DNA from 2 places in the Citrobacter sp. CFNIH10 genome. Region 2 is predicted to be linked to the other one. Evidence: predicted binding sites of a transcription regulator. Region 2 holds the regulator's gene; the other holds the start of a gene.
What was found. The regulator CRP, encoded in region 2, controls carbon source genes, mostly activating them, when cyclic AMP is high. The targets are predictions, from matches to a motif close to ATGTGANNNNNNTCACAT.
Positions count from the first base shown of each region.

Region 1: the regulator CRP is predicted to act here: its motif matches at 5,451-5,468, upstream of epd (erythrose-4-phosphate dehydrogenase).

Region 1 is NZ_CP026216.1:371,412-378,974, reverse strand. It holds gene cmtB (PTS mannitol transporter subunit IIA) at 23-466, shown strand; gene C2U53_RS05050 (PTS mannitol transporter subunit IICB) at 494-1,873, shown strand; gene C2U53_RS05045 (zinc-binding dehydrogenase) at 1,897-3,174, shown strand; gene glpX (class II fructose-bisphosphatase) at 3,171-4,142, shown strand; gene C2U53_RS05035 (MltR family transcriptional regulator) at 4,158-4,667, shown strand; gene C2U53_RS05030 (nucleoside/nucleotide kinase family protein) at 4,664-5,374, shown strand; gene epd (erythrose-4-phosphate dehydrogenase) at 5,662-6,681, shown strand; gene pgk (phosphoglycerate kinase) at 6,733-7,563, shown strand, end outside.
Region 2 is NZ_CP026216.1:825,993-833,555, forward strand. It holds gene C2U53_RS07425 (ABC transporter ATP-binding protein) at 1-1,252, shown strand, start outside; gene C2U53_RS07430 (hydrolase) at 1,258-2,274, shown strand; gene C2U53_RS07435 (YheU family protein) at 2,277-2,495, shown strand; gene C2U53_RS07440 (phosphoribulokinase) at 2,550-3,419, shown strand; gene C2U53_RS07445 (OsmC family protein) at 3,519-3,923, opposite strand; gene crp (cAMP-activated global transcriptional regulator CRP) at 4,231-4,863, shown strand; gene C2U53_RS07465 (YccS/YhfK family putative transporter) at 4,915-7,002, shown strand; gene C2U53_RS07470 (hypothetical protein) at 7,045-7,536, opposite strand; gene C2U53_RS07475 (hypothetical protein) at 7,533-7,563, opposite strand, start outside.

The sequences.
Region 1 (7,563 bases), 450 kb from region 2:
AAAAATAAAATAAGGACAATTTATGCGGTTGATTGACTATTTTCCTGAAGCTTCTATTTCAATAAAAGCGGTGGCAAAGAACTGGCAGGAAGCTATTGATTTTTCCATGGCATCGTTGCTGGCAAATCATTATGTGAATGCCAATTATATCCAGGCTATAAAAGATTCGACGATCAACAATGGTCCTTATTATATTCTGGCTCCCGGTGTGGCGATGCCTCATGCTCGTCCGGAATGCGGCGCGCTAAAAACAGGCATGTCATTAACGCTACTTAAACAGGAAGTACAATTTGCCGACGATGACGAACCCGTAAAATTACTTATTGGGTTATCAGCGGCAAATGCCGATTCACATATCGGCGCTATCCAGGCTTTAAGCGAACTATTATGTGAAGAGGAAAACCTCGCAGCATTATTTGCTGCTAAATCAGAAAAACAGCTGGCGGATATTATCGCCCGCGCATAATCATTTTCTCCTCGACAGGATATTATCATGGAACACAAGTCTGCTCGTGCAAAGGTCCAGGCTTTTGGGGGATTTTTGACTGCAATGGTCATCCCTAATATCGGTGCTTTTATTGCCTGGGGTTTTATTACTGCATTATTTATTCCGACAGGGTGGATGCCCAATGAGCATTTCGCCAAAATAGTCGGTCCGATGATTACCTATTTATTACCCGTTATGATTGGCTCCACCGGTGGACATCTGGTGGGTGGGAAGCGCGGGGCGGTGATGGGGGGGATCGGTACCATCGGCGTGATTATTGGCGCAGATATCCCGATGTTCCTCGGTTCCATGATTATGGGGCCACTGGGTGGTCTGGTGATTAAATACATTGACCGACTGCTGGACCAGCGTATTCCCGCAGGCTTTGAGATGGTGATTAATAACTTCTCATTAGGCATTGCCGGAATGATGTTGTGCCTGCTGGGGTTTGAAGTCATTGGCCCGGCGGTCCTCATTGCCAATAACTTTGTGAAAGAGTGTATTGAATCACTGGTACATGCAGGTTATCTACCGCTGCTTTCACTAATTAATGAACCCGCGAAAATCCTCTTTCTGAATAATGCCATCGATCAGGGGGTCTATTATCCGCTGGGAATGCAGCAAGCCTCGGAGACAGGAAAATCCATCTTTTTCATGGTGGCCTCAAACCCTGGCCCCGGTTTAGGTTTACTGCTGGCGTTTACCTTCTTTGGTAAAGGGATGGCGAAGAAATCTGCACCCGGCGCCATGATTATCCATTTTCTGGGCGGCATTCACGAACTCTACTTCCCGTACGTGCTGATGAAGCCACTGACCCTGGTGGGCATGATTGCCGGGGGAATGAGCGGAACATGGGTGTTTAACCTGTTAGGCGGTGGCCTGGTTGCGGGTCCGAGCCCAGGGTCGATTTTCGCTTACCTGGCATTGACGCCAAAAGGCTCTTTCCTTGCCACGATTGCGGGCGTCACGGCGGGAACCGTGGTGACCTTTATCATCACCTCATTGATCCTGAAAATGGAAAGAAATGGTCTGGCCGAGAGTGAAGAGACGTTCAGTGATTCCGCCAAAGCTGTTAAAGCCATGAAGCAGGAAGGCAGTTTTTCATATCGCCATGTCAAACGTATCGCCTTTGTGTGTGATGCGGGAATGGGGTCCAGTGCGATGGGGGCAACGACGTTTCGTAAGCGCCTGGAAAAAGCCGGGTTGTCTATCGATGTCAAACATTACGCCATCGAAAATGTCCCTGACGATGCCGATATTATCGTGACGCACGCCAGTCTTGAGGGCCGCGTTAAACGAGTCAGTCATAAGCCTCTGGTGTTGATTAAAAATTATATTGGCGACCCGCTGCTTGACGATTTATTTAATCACTTAACGTCGAATTAGCATTTCTGGTTCCTGGAGTTAATATGAAAACGAAAGTGGCTGCAATATATGGCAAACAGGATGTGCGTATCCGTGAGTTTGAATTACCTGAAATTACGGATAATGAACTGTTAGTCAGTGTGATTTCCGACAGCGTATGCTTATCCACCTGGAAGGCTGCGACATTAGCCAGTGAACATAAACGTGTTCCTGATGATCTGGAAAATCATCCGGTGATTACCGGTCACGAATGTGCCGGGATCATTGTTGAAGTAGGTAAAAACCTAACCGGGAAATATAAAAAAGGGCAACGTTTTGTTTTACAACCCGCAATGGGATTGCCCAGCGGTTATTCCGCAGGATACAGCTACGAATATTTCGGTGGTAATGCCACGTATATGATTATCCCTGAAATTGCGATAAATCTGGGTTGCGTATTGCCATACCACGGTTCTTATTTTGCGGCTGCCTCGCTGGCGGAACCGATGTGTTGCATCATTGGTGCCTATAAAGCGAATTATCATACGACGCCTTATGTGTATAAGCACCGAATGGGGATTAAGCCCGGCGGCAATATTGCGCTTTTAGCCTGCGCCGGGCCAATGGGGATCGGTGCGATTGATTATGCTATTAACGGCGGGATCCAACCGGCACGCGTGGTGGTGGTGGATATTGATGAAACGCGTCTGGAGCAGGCTAAAAAACTCCTGCCGGTCGAACTGGCCGCATGCAAGGGAATCGCACTCACCTATGTGAATTCGTCCGGTATGGCCGACCCCGCGACGCAACTGCGCGAATTAACGGGCGGCGCCGGGTTCGATGACGTTTTTGTCTATGCCGCCGTGCCAGCCGTCGTGGAGATGGCTGACGATCTTCTGGCAGAAGATGGCTGTCTGAACTTCTTTGCCGGTCCGACGGATAGCCGTTTCAAGGTGCCGTTTAATTTCTACAACGTGCATTACAATAGCACTCACGTAGTCGGAACCTCTGGCGGTTCCACTGAGGACATGAAAGAGGCGATTGCACTGAGTGCGACGGGCCAGCTTCAGCCATCGTTTATGGTGACCCATATTGGTGGTCTCGATGCGGTGCCCGATACCGTTCTGAATTTGCCGGATATTCCAGGTGGCAAGAAGCTTATCTATAACGGTGTGACGATGCCGCTGACGGCAATTGCTGATTTCGCTGAGAAAGGCAAAACCGATCCGTTATTCAGAGAACTGGCGCGTCTTGTGGAGGAGACACACGGAATCTGGAATGAGAAAGCAGAAAAGTATCTGCTGGCGCAGTTTGGCGTGGATATCGGGGAGGCGGCGGCATGAAGTCGTTGGCATGGCCGCTGTTTCGCATCACAGAGCAGGCAGCGCTGGCTGCCTGGCCGCAAACCGGCTGCGGCGATAAGAACAAAATAGATGGACTGGCAGTGAGTGCGATGCGCACGGCCTTGAATGACATCGCTATTCGCGGGCGTATCGTCATTGGTGAGGGCGAGATTGATCACGCGCCGATGCTGTGGATTGGCGAAGAGGTTGGCAGCGGCAGCGGGCCAGAGGTTGATATCGCGGTCGATCCTATTGAAGGCACCCGGATGGTTGCGATGGGGCAGAGCAATGCGCTGGCGGTGATGGCGTTTGCGCCGCGGGGAAGCTTGTTACATGCCCCTGATATGTACATGAAAAAGCTGGTTGTTAACCGGCAGGCGAAAGGGGTGATTAACCTGGCGCGGCCCCTGGCGGATAATCTGCGTCAGGTGGCGAAAGCGCTGGGCAAACCGCTGGATCGACTGCGCATGGCCACGCTGGATAAACCGCGGCTTCAGCCAGCCATTGCCGAAGCCACGCAGTTGGGGGTGAAAGTCTTTGCCCTGCCTGATGGTGATGTGGCCGCCAGTGTTCTGGCCTGTTTGCAGGATAACCCTTATGACCTGATGTATACCATTGGCGGTGCGCCAGAAGGCGTGATTTCCGCCTGCGCGGTGAAAGCGTTGGGGGGGGATATGCAGGCCGAGCTGATCGATTTTTGTGAAGCGAAAGGCGACACCGCGGAGCATCGTGTTATCTCTGCCCAGGAGCGCCAGCGCTGCGCGGAAATGGGCGTCGAGGTCAATCGGATCTATACGCTCGACGAACTGGTAGCGGGACATGACGTCCTCTTCAGCGCGACCGGAGTGACCGGCGGCGATCTTGTGAATGGGATCCAACAGGTTGCAAAGGGGGTGCGTACGCAAACTTTACTGATCGGCGGCGCGGATCGAACGTGTAATATAATAGACTCTCTGCATTCATGGTGATTGATCGGGAAACAAATGACGACGCTGACAGAAGACGATGTGCTGGAGCAACTGGATGCTCAAAATAACTTACTTTCGTTTATGACGACGGCACATTCCATTTTGCTACAGGGCATTAAGCGCTTTCTGCCGTCGCTATTTGTCGATAACGATGAAGAGATTGTGGAATATGCAGTGAAGCCGTTACTTGCCCAGAGTGGGCCGCTTGATGATATTGACGTTGCGCTGCGCCTGATTTATGCGCTGGGAAAAATGGATAAATGGCTTTATGCCGATATTACGCATTTTTCGCAGTTTTATCAGTACGTCAGCGAACGGGATGAGATCCCGGGATTTGCCGACGACATCACCTGGGATTTTATCAGCAACGTCAACAGTATTACCCGAAATACGACCTTATATAGCGCGCTGGAGTCGATGAAATTTGCCGACTTTGCGGCGTGGTCTGAGGTGCGTTTTTCCGGAATGGTCAAGACGGCAATGACGCTGGCGGTAACGTCAATTTTAAAGGAACTAACACCGTGAAAATCGGACTGATGGTTAACGGGTTGCGGGTTGAAGCCCATTATCATGATGATGAGATAGAGAACGTTCATAAGCCGTTATTACAGCGACTGGCAAACGTCCATTCCGCGAACGCCAGACGACGCACCGTTGTGTTTCTGAGTGCGCCGCCCGGGACCGGAAAATCCACACTGACCACGTTCTGGGAGTGGCTTTCTCGTCAGGAGCCCTCTTTGCCGGCGATCCAGACGCTCCCGATGGATGGTTTCCATCATTACAATGACTGGCTGGACACGCACCATCTGCGTGCGTACAAAGGGGCACCAGAGACGTTTGACGTTGAAAAACTGGCGCAGAATCTGCGACAGATTAGAGAAGGCGAAGGGACCTGGCCGCAATATGATCGGCAAAAGCACGATCCGGTCGAAGACGCGATTGTCGTAAGCGCGCCAATTGTCATTGTGGAAGGGAACTGGCTGCTGCGGGATGACGAGAGATGGCGGGCGCTGGCGGCGTTCTGCGATTTTTCCCTGTTTATTCGCGCGCCAGCGGAGGCCCTGCGTGCGCGACTGGTGGGGCGCAAGCTGGCTGGAGGATTATCGCCAGCCGATGCCGAGGCGTTTTACGAACGCACAGACGGACCGAATGTTGAGCGAGTGCTGCGCGAAAGTCGTCCTGCCAGTCTGCTACTGGAGATGAATGCCACTGGGGAATACCGTCTTGCCTGATGATAAATTATTCCAGCTAAGACGTGATGATTATTACGCCTTACTGGAATAATTACCCCCGTTTGCAGCGGGTAAAATGTGATGCAGGTCATATAGCTGGCTTAATCGTCTGGACAATCGTTCCTTTTATTCCCCGTTTCGCTTATTCTAGCTGAAGCGTTTCAGTCGATTAAATGTTCGACAAATAATCAATCAGGCGCAGTTTGCGACAGGTAAGGTTCCCCTGAACGATGCGCTGGATTACTCTGTCAGCCACATCTGAATCGGGATAGCCTTGCAGGAGATCTATGACCGTACGCGTAGCGATTAATGGCTTCGGTCGCATCGGACGTAATGTGGTTCGTGCTTTATATGAATCCGGACGTCGGGCGGAAATCACCGTGGTGGCAATCAATGAACTGGCGGATGCTTCAGGCATGGCGCATTTGTTGAAATATGACACCAGCCATGGACGTTTTGCATGGGACGTTCGCCAGGAGCGCGAGCAGCTCATAGTTGGCGACGACGCGATTCGCATTCTGCATGAGTCTTCGCTTGAGGCGCTTCCGTGGCGCGAGCTCGGCGTTGATATCGTGCTGGACTGTACGGGCGTCTACGGGAACCGCGAACACGGCGAGGCGCATATCGCCGCTGGCGCGAAGAAAGTGCTCTTTTCACATCCTGGCAGCAACGATCTCGACGCCACAGTGGTATTTGGCGTCAATCAGGATCAACTGCGCGCGGACCACCGCATCGTCTCCAATGCTTCGTGTACCACGAATTGTATTATTCCCATTATCAAATTATTGGATGATGCCTATGGCATAGAGTCCGGTACGGTGACGACCATTCACTCCGCGATGCACGACCAGCAGGTGATTGATGCGTACCATTCTGACCTGCGTCGGACGCGCGCGGCGAGTCAGTCGATCATTCCGGTCGATACCAAACTGGCGGCAGGTATCACCCGAATTTTCCCGCAGTTTAACGATCGTTTTGAAGCGATTGCGGTGCGGGTACCGACGATAAACGTCACGGCAATCGACTTAAGCGTTACGGTGATGAAGCCCGTAAAAGCCAATGAAGTCAACCAGTTGCTGCAAAAAGCGGCACAAGGTGCATTTCATGATATAGTTGACTATACGGAATTACCGTTGGTCTCCGTCGATTTTAATCACGACCCGCATAGCGCCATTGTTGATGGTACACAAACGCGGGTCAGTGGCGCGCACCTTATTAAGACACTGGTCTGGTGTGACAATGAATGGGGCTTTGCTAACAGAATGCTCGACACCACGTTAGCGATGGCTGCAAAAGGTTTCAGGTAGGGCGCAAGGGCGTCTGCAAAACTTTATCAAGAATCAACGAGAGGATTCACCATGTCTGTAATCAAGATGACCGATTTGGATCTTGCTGGTAAACGTGTTTTTATCCGTGCGGATCTGAACGTACCAGTTAAAGAAGGGAAAGTGACCAGCGATGCGCGTATCCGTGCTTCTCTGCCGACCATCGAACTGGCCCTGAAACAAGGCGCTAAAGTGATGGTGACTTCCCACCTGGGTCGTCCTACCGAAGGCGAGTACAACGAAGAATTCTCTCTGCTGCCGGTTGTTAATTACCTGAAAGACAAACTGTCTAACCCGGTTCGCCTGGTAAAAGATTACCTCGACGGCGTTGAAGTCGCTGCCGGTGAGCTGGTGGTGCTGGAAAACGTTCGCTTCAACAAAGGCGAGAAGAAAGACGACGAAGCGCTGTCCAAAAAATACGCTGCGCTGTGTGATGTGTTCGTGATGGACGCATTTGGTACGGCTCACCGTGCACAGGCTTCCACTCACGGTATCGGCAAATTTGCTGACGTCGCATGTGCCGGTCCGCTGCTGGCTGCAGAACTGGATGCGCTGGGTAAAGCGCTGAAAGAGCCGGCTCGTCCGATGGTCGCTATCGTGGGCGGTTCTAAAGTTTCCACCAAACTGACCGTTCTGGATTCCCTGTCCAAAATCGCTGATCAGCTGATCGTTGGCGGCGGCATCGCGAACACCTTCGTTGCCGCTCAGGGCCACAATGTGGGCAAATCCCTGTACGAAGCAGATCTGGTTGACGAAGCCAAACGTCTGCTGACCACGTGCGATATCCCGGTTCCGACTGACGTTCGCGTCGCGACCGAGTTCTCTGAAAGCGCTGCCGCCACGCTGAAATCCGTCAACGACGTG
Region 2 (7,563 bases):
TCATATCGAACAGCAAACGATGTTCGAGTACACCGGCAACTACAGCGCGTTTGAAATCCAGCGTGCCACGCGTCTGGCCCAGCAACAGGCGATGTATGAAAGCCAGCAGGAGCGCGTGGCGCATCTGCAAAGCTATATCGATCGCTTCCGCGCCAAAGCCACGAAAGCAAAACAGGCACAGAGCCGTATTAAGATGCTGGAACGCATGGAGCTGATTGCCCCGGCGCATGTCGATAACCCGTTCCATTTCAGCTTCCGCGCGCCGGAAAGCCTGCCGAATCCGCTCTTGAAGATGGAGAAAGTGAGCGCCGGTTACGGCGAACGCATCATTCTGGATTCAATCAAACTGAACCTGGTGCCAGGATCGCGTATTGGTTTGCTGGGACGTAACGGTGCGGGTAAATCCACGCTCATTAAACTGTTGGCGGGCGAACTCGCGCCGGTGAGCGGTGAAATTGGCCTGGCAAAAGGCATTAAGCTCGGGTATTTCGCCCAGCATCAACTTGAGTATTTGCGCGCGGATGAGTCGCCGTTGCAGCATCTGGTGCGACTGGCGCCACAAGAACTGGAACAGAAACTACGCGATTACCTGGGTGGCTTCGGCTTTCAGGGCGATAAAGTCAGCGAAGAGACGCGTCGTTTCTCCGGCGGTGAAAAAGCGCGACTGGTGCTGGCGCTGATCGTCTGGCAGCGTCCGAACCTGCTGCTGCTCGATGAACCGACTAACCACCTTGATCTCGACATGCGCCAGGCATTAACCGAAGCGCTGATTGAATTTGAAGGCGCGCTGGTGGTCGTATCGCACGACCGCCATTTGCTGCGCTCCACAACCGACGACCTGTATCTGGTGCATGACCGCAAGGTCGAGCCGTTCGATGGCGATCTGGAAGATTATCAGCAGTGGCTGAGCGATGTGCAGAAGCAGGAAAGCCAGTCCGACGAGACGCCAAAAGAGAACATCAACAGCGCGCAAGCGCGTAAAGATCAGAAGCGTCGGGAAGCTGAACTGCGGACGCAAACCCAGCCGCTGCGTAAAGAGATCGCCCGTCTGGAAAAAGAGATGGAGAAGCTGAACGCACAGCTGGCGCAGGCAGAAGAGAAGCTGGGTGACAGCGAACTTTACGACCAGAGCCGCAAAGCCGAGCTGACGGAATGTCTGCAACAGCAGGCCAGCGCCAAAGCCGGGCTGGAAGCGTGCGAACTGGCCTGGCTGGACGCCCAGGAACAGCTTGAGCAGATGCTGAGCGAGTAACGGTGATGACACACGTAATCCTTCACGACCCAGAGATGCCAAATGGCAGCAGTGACGAATTTCGCCCGATGCGCGGTATCAGTAACTGCCATCTACAGACCATGTTGCCGCGTTTGATCCGCCGAAAGGTGAATTTCGACGCCCACTGGCAGCGTCTGGAATTGCCCGACGGCGACTTTGTCGATCTGGCATGGAGTGAAGATCCGCATCAGGCGAAGCACAAGCCGCGCCTGGTGGTCTTTCATGGTCTGGAAGGCAGCCTGAACAGTCCGTACGCACATGGCCTGATTGAAGCGGCAAAGAATCGTGGCTGGCTTGGCGTGGTGATGCACTTTCGCGGTTGCAGCGGCGAACCGAATCGCCTGAACCGTATTTATCACTCCGGTGAAACCGAAGACGGAACCTGGTTCTTAGGCTGGTTGCAGCGGGAATTTGGCCACGCGCCGACGGCCGCCGTAGGCTATTCGCTCGGCGGAAATATGTTGGCATGCCTGCTGGCTAAAGAAGGGAAAAACATCCCGCTTGATGCGGCGGTCATTGTCTCGGCTCCCTTTGTACTGGAAGCCTGCAGCTATCATATGGATAAAGGCTTTTCCCGTATTTATCAGCGCTATCTGCTCAACCTGCTGAAAGCTAACGCATCGCGCAAGCTGGCGGCTTATCCAGGCTCGCTGCCGGTGAGCCTGGCGCAGTTGAAGTCCCTGCGCCGGATCCGTGAGTTTGACGATCTGATCACTGCCAAAATTCACGGCTTCGCCGATGCTATCGACTACTATCGTCAGTGCAGTGCCATGCCCTTGCTCAGCGACATCGCCATTCCGACGCTGATCATTCACGCGAAAGACGACCCGTTTATGGATCATCATGTGATCCCCAAAGCAGAAGATTTACCGCCGCAGGTGGAATATCAGTTAACCGAACATGGCGGGCACGTTGGATTTATTGGCGGGACGCTACGTCGGCCAGAAATGTGGCTGGAATCGCGCATCCCTGACTGGCTGACACCGTATCTGGAGGCCTAATCATGCAAATCCCCTGGCAGGACCTTTCCCCCGAGACGCTGGACAATCTGATCGAAAGCTTTGTGTTGCGCGAAGGTACCGATTATGGTGAACATGAACGTACCCTTGAACAAAAAGTCGCCGACGTCAAACGCCAGTTACAGTGTGGCGAAGCGGTGCTGGTGTGGTCTGAGTTGCACGAAACCGTCAATATCATGCCGCGCAAGCAATTTCGCGAATAACCCGCACGCTATCGGCCGACTATAATAAAAAATCAATTTATTGATGGAGTTAACATGTCTGCCAAACATCCGGTGATTGCGGTAACAGGATCCAGCGGCGCGGGGACCACCACCACCAGCCTCGCGTTCCGTAAAATTTTTGCGCAGCTCAACCTGCGCGCAGCCGAGGTGGAAGGCGACAGTTTTCACCGCTATACCCGTCCGGAAATGGATATGGCGATCCGCAAAGCACGCGACGCCGGACGCCACATCAGCTATTTTGGGCCCGACGCCAATGACTTCGGTCTACTGGAGCAGACGTTTATTGAGTACGGTCAGACGGGCAAAGGCCAGTCGCGTAAATATCTGCATACCTATGATGAAGCCGTGCCATGGAATCAGGTACCGGGGACGTTTACCCCGTGGCAACCCCTGCCGGAACCCACCGACGTATTGTTCTATGAAGGCCTGCACGGCGGCGTCGTCACGCCCCAGCATGAGGTCGCAAGACATGTTGATCTCCTGGTCGGCGTGGTCCCCATCGTTAACCTGGAGTGGATCCAGAAGCTTATCCGCGACACCAGCGAACGAGGCCATTCTCGTGAGGCGGTGATGGATTCGGTGGTGCGTTCGATGGACGACTATATCAACTACATCACGCCGCAGTTCTCCCGCACCCATATTAACTTCCAGCGCGTTCCCACCGTCGACACCTCGAACCCATTCGCGGCCAAAGGCATTCCATCACTGGATGAGAGCTTTGTCGTGATTCATTTCCGTAATCTGGAAGGAATCGATTTCCCCTGGTTGCTGGCGATGCTGCAGGGGTCATTCATTTCCCACATCAATACATTGGTGGTACCTGGCGGCAAAATGGGGCTGGCAATGGAACTCATCATGTTGCCGCTGGTGCAGCGACTGATGGAAGGCAAGAAGATCGAATAAACGATGGGAAGTGCGCGATGGCGCTACGCTTATCGAGCCTACAAATCAGGGATCTGTAGGCCGGACCAGGCGCTAGCCGCCATCCGGCGACAGGAAAAATTACGCCGCAATCACTTCATATGAATGGGTAATGTTGACCGCTTTTCCCAGCATCAGCGCCACAGAGCAGTACTTCTCCGCTGACAGGTCGACCGCACGCGAAACGGCGGCATCTTTCAGATCGTTACCGGTGACAATAAAGTGCAGATTGATGTGGGTGAACAGGCGTGGCGCCTCTTCGCGACGTTCTGACGTCAGTTTCACTTCGCAGTTCGTCACATCCTGACGGCCTTTTTGCAGGATAGAAACCACGTCAATGGCGCTGCAACCGCCCGCTGCCATCAACACCATTTCCATCGGGCTCGGCGCTTTATCACCAGAGTTACCGTCCATCAAAATCTGGTGTCCGGAAGCCGACTCACCAAGGAAGGTTAACCCCTCAACCCATTTAACACGCGCTTGCATATTTTTTAACTCCAGTGCGTCAATTTTCCTGACAGATTACGCGTACATAACAATTCTCGCAACGGAAGGCGACCTCCGTCATGCTGAAGCGAGACACCAGGAGACACACGGCTAAAGCTATGCTAAAACAGTCAGGATGCTACAGTAATACATTGATGTACTGCATGTATGCAGAGGACTTCACATTAAAGGCTGCAGTGAGTTTTTGACAGCCTCTTCCCAGGACGCGGGAAGCACATTTTTGCAACCCCAGAGACAGCGGCATTTTTTGGCTCTGGAGACAGCTTATAACAGAGGATAATCGCGCATGGTGCTTGGCAAACCGCAAACAGACCCGACACTTGAATGGTTCTTGTCTCATTGCCACATTCATAAGTACCCGTCCAAGAGCACGCTGATTCACCAGGGTGAAAAAGCAGAAACGTTGTACTACATCGTTAAGGGCTCAGTGGCAGTGTTGATTAAGGATGAGGAAGGGAAAGAAATGATCCTTTCTTATCTGAATCAGGGTGATTTTATTGGCGAACTGGGCCTGTTTGAAGAAGGCCAGGAACGTAGCGCATGGGTTCGGGCGAAAACAGCGTGTGAAGTGGCTGAAATTTCTTACAAGAAATTCCGTCAGTTGATCCAGGTGAACCCGGATATTCTGATGCGCCTCTCTTCCCAAATGGCTCGCCGTCTGCAAGTCACTTCAGAGAAAGTCGGTAACCTGGCCTTCCTCGACGTGACCGGTCGTATCGCCCAGACTCTGCTGAATCTGGCGAAACAACCTGATGCGATGACTCACCCGGACGGCATGCAGATCAAAATCACTCGCCAGGAGATTGGCCAGATCGTTGGCTGCTCTCGCGAAACCGTTGGTCGTATTCTGAAGATGCTGGAAGATCAGAACCTGATCTCCGCTCACGGTAAAACGATCGTCGTTTACGGCACTCGTTAATCTCATCGGAAATGACGCGCTACCCGCTAGCGCGTCATTTTTGTTTTGCCAATGTGGCGCAGACTGATTTATCACCCAGAAATCAATTATGCACTACGTCAAACGCTGGTGCTCTGTTTGCCCGTGGCCGTCGGACTGATCATCGGGCAGTTACATCTGGGCCTGCTCTTCTCTCTCGTTCCCGCCTGCTGCAACATTGCCGGGCTTGATACTCCGCACAAACGCTTTTTCAAACGTCTGATTATCGGTGCATCGCTGTTTGCCGGCTGTAGCCTGATCATGCAGCTGCTGCTGACGCAAGCGGTGCCGTTACCCCTGATCCTGACCGGCCTGACGCTCACGCTCGGCGTCACCGCTGAATTGAGCTCCCTTCACGCGCGTTTGCTTCCGGCCTCGCTGATCGCGGCGATTTTCACACTGAGCCTCGCGGGAAATATGCCGGTCTGGGAACCGCTGCTGATCTACGCGCTGGGCACGCTGTGGTATGGCTTGTTTAACTGGTTCTGGTTCTGGCTCTGGCGCGAACAGCCGCTGCGCGAGTCGCTGAGCCTGCTGTACCGGGAACTGGCGGATTACTGCGAAGCGAAATACAGCATGCTGACCCAGCATACCGACCCGGAAAAAGCCCTGCCGCCGCTTCTGGTGCGCCAGCAGAAGGCCGTCGACCTCATCACCCAGTGCTATCAGCAGATGCACATGCTGTCGGCGCATCACAATAATGACTATAAGCGGATGCTGCGCGCCTTTCAGGAAGCGCTGGATCTGCAGGAACATATCTCCGTCAGTTTGCATCAACCGGAAGAGGTGCAAAAGCTGGTCGAGCGCAGTCACGCGGAGCAGGTGATACGCTGGACGGCGCAAACGGTCGCCGCTCGCCTGCGCGTACTGGCGGATGACATTCTGTATCACCGGCTGCCGACGCGGTTCACCATGCAAAAGCAGATTGGCGCGCTGGAAAAAATTGCTCATCAGCATCCGGATAACCCCGTCGGGCAGTTCTGTTACTGGCACTTCAGCCGTATCGCCCGCGTACTGCGCACCCAGCGACCATTGTACGCCCGCGATCTGATGGCCGATAAGCAGCGTCGGCTACCGCTGCTGCCGGCGTTGAAAAACTACCTCTCGCTGAAATCTCCGGCACTCCGCAGCGCCGGGCGGATCAGCGTCATGCTCAGCATCGCCAGTCTGATGGGAACCGCGCTGCATCTGCCGAAGCCTTACTGGATCCTGATGACGGTGCTGTTTGTGACGCAAAACGGTTACGGCGCCACCCGCGTGCGTATTCTGCACCGTTCGGCGGGAACGCTGGTGGGGCTGATTATCGCAGGCGTAACACTGCACTTTCATATTCCTGAAGGATATACGCTGGCGCTGATGCTGGTGATCACCCTGGTCAGCTATCTGACCATCCGCAAAAACTACGGCTGGGCGACCGTGGGATTTACCGTCACGGCGGTGTACACCCTGCAACTCCTGACGCTGGACGGCGAACAGTTCATCATTCCGCGATTTGTCGACACGGTGATAGGCTGCCTGATTGCGTTTGGCGGCACCGTTTGGTTATGGCCACAATGGCAGAGCGGACTGTTGCGTAAAAACGCACATGATGCGCTGGAGGCCGATCAGGAAGCGATTCGTCTGATTCTGAGTGACGATCCGCAGGCCACACCGCTGGCTTATCAGCGTATGCGCGTCAATCAGGCGCACAACACGCTGTTTAACTCACTGAATCAGGCGATGCAGGAGCCAGGCTTTAACACGCACTACCTGGCGGACATGAAGCTGTGGGTGACGCACAGTCAGTTTATCGTCGAACATATCAATGCCATGACCACGCTGGCGCGTGAGCATACGATGCTGACGCCGGAACTGGCGCAGCGATATCTGCAATCGTGCGAAATTGCCATCCAACGCTGTCAGCAGCGGCTGGAGTACGACGGGCCGGGCAGTTCGGGGGATGTGAATATTCTGGAAGCGCCTGAAGCGCTCACCCACGGCCCCTTAAGCACGCTGGAACAGCATCTGCAACGCGTGCTGGGGCACCTGAACACAATGCACACTATCTCGTCTGTCGCATGGCGTCAGCGGCCGCACCATGGGATCTGGCTCAGCCGCCGGTTACGGGATAGTAAGAGTTAATAATTTTCGTCATGCCCGCATTTAGCTGCATCGTTCTAATCATCAACTATTGCCATATACATGTTTTATACAATCAGTCGATTGAAGTATAAACTTATAATTATCAACAACAAATTCATTTGATTGATCGCCATCCTCATCAAATTTCAATCTGTCATTATTAAACCTGCCTTCAAAATAATAGATATAGCATTTACCATAGTAGGGTTCCGTTTTTTCGAATGCTGTCTGTAAATCCTTGTTATGAAAAATAAGCGAAACCTCTACTCCAGACAATGAATGTGTACTCGATAATAAAAACCTATCATTCCTTGTCAAAACAGTTTTATAAGCTCTGCTGATATCCTCATTAACTCTGAATATATCATTAGGCTCTGATGCTTTGTTAGCATCCTTCAAAACAGTTGCTTTAAATATTCTATAGCTCGTACACTCACAGGCATACTCCATATCTACAGTATAAATCCCTATTTTTTCCGCAGACGAATCGCAACCACTCAGGAGCAGGATAAAAAAGGAAAATAATCTTGTCATACGAAATCCTTCAAGGTTAACATTCCT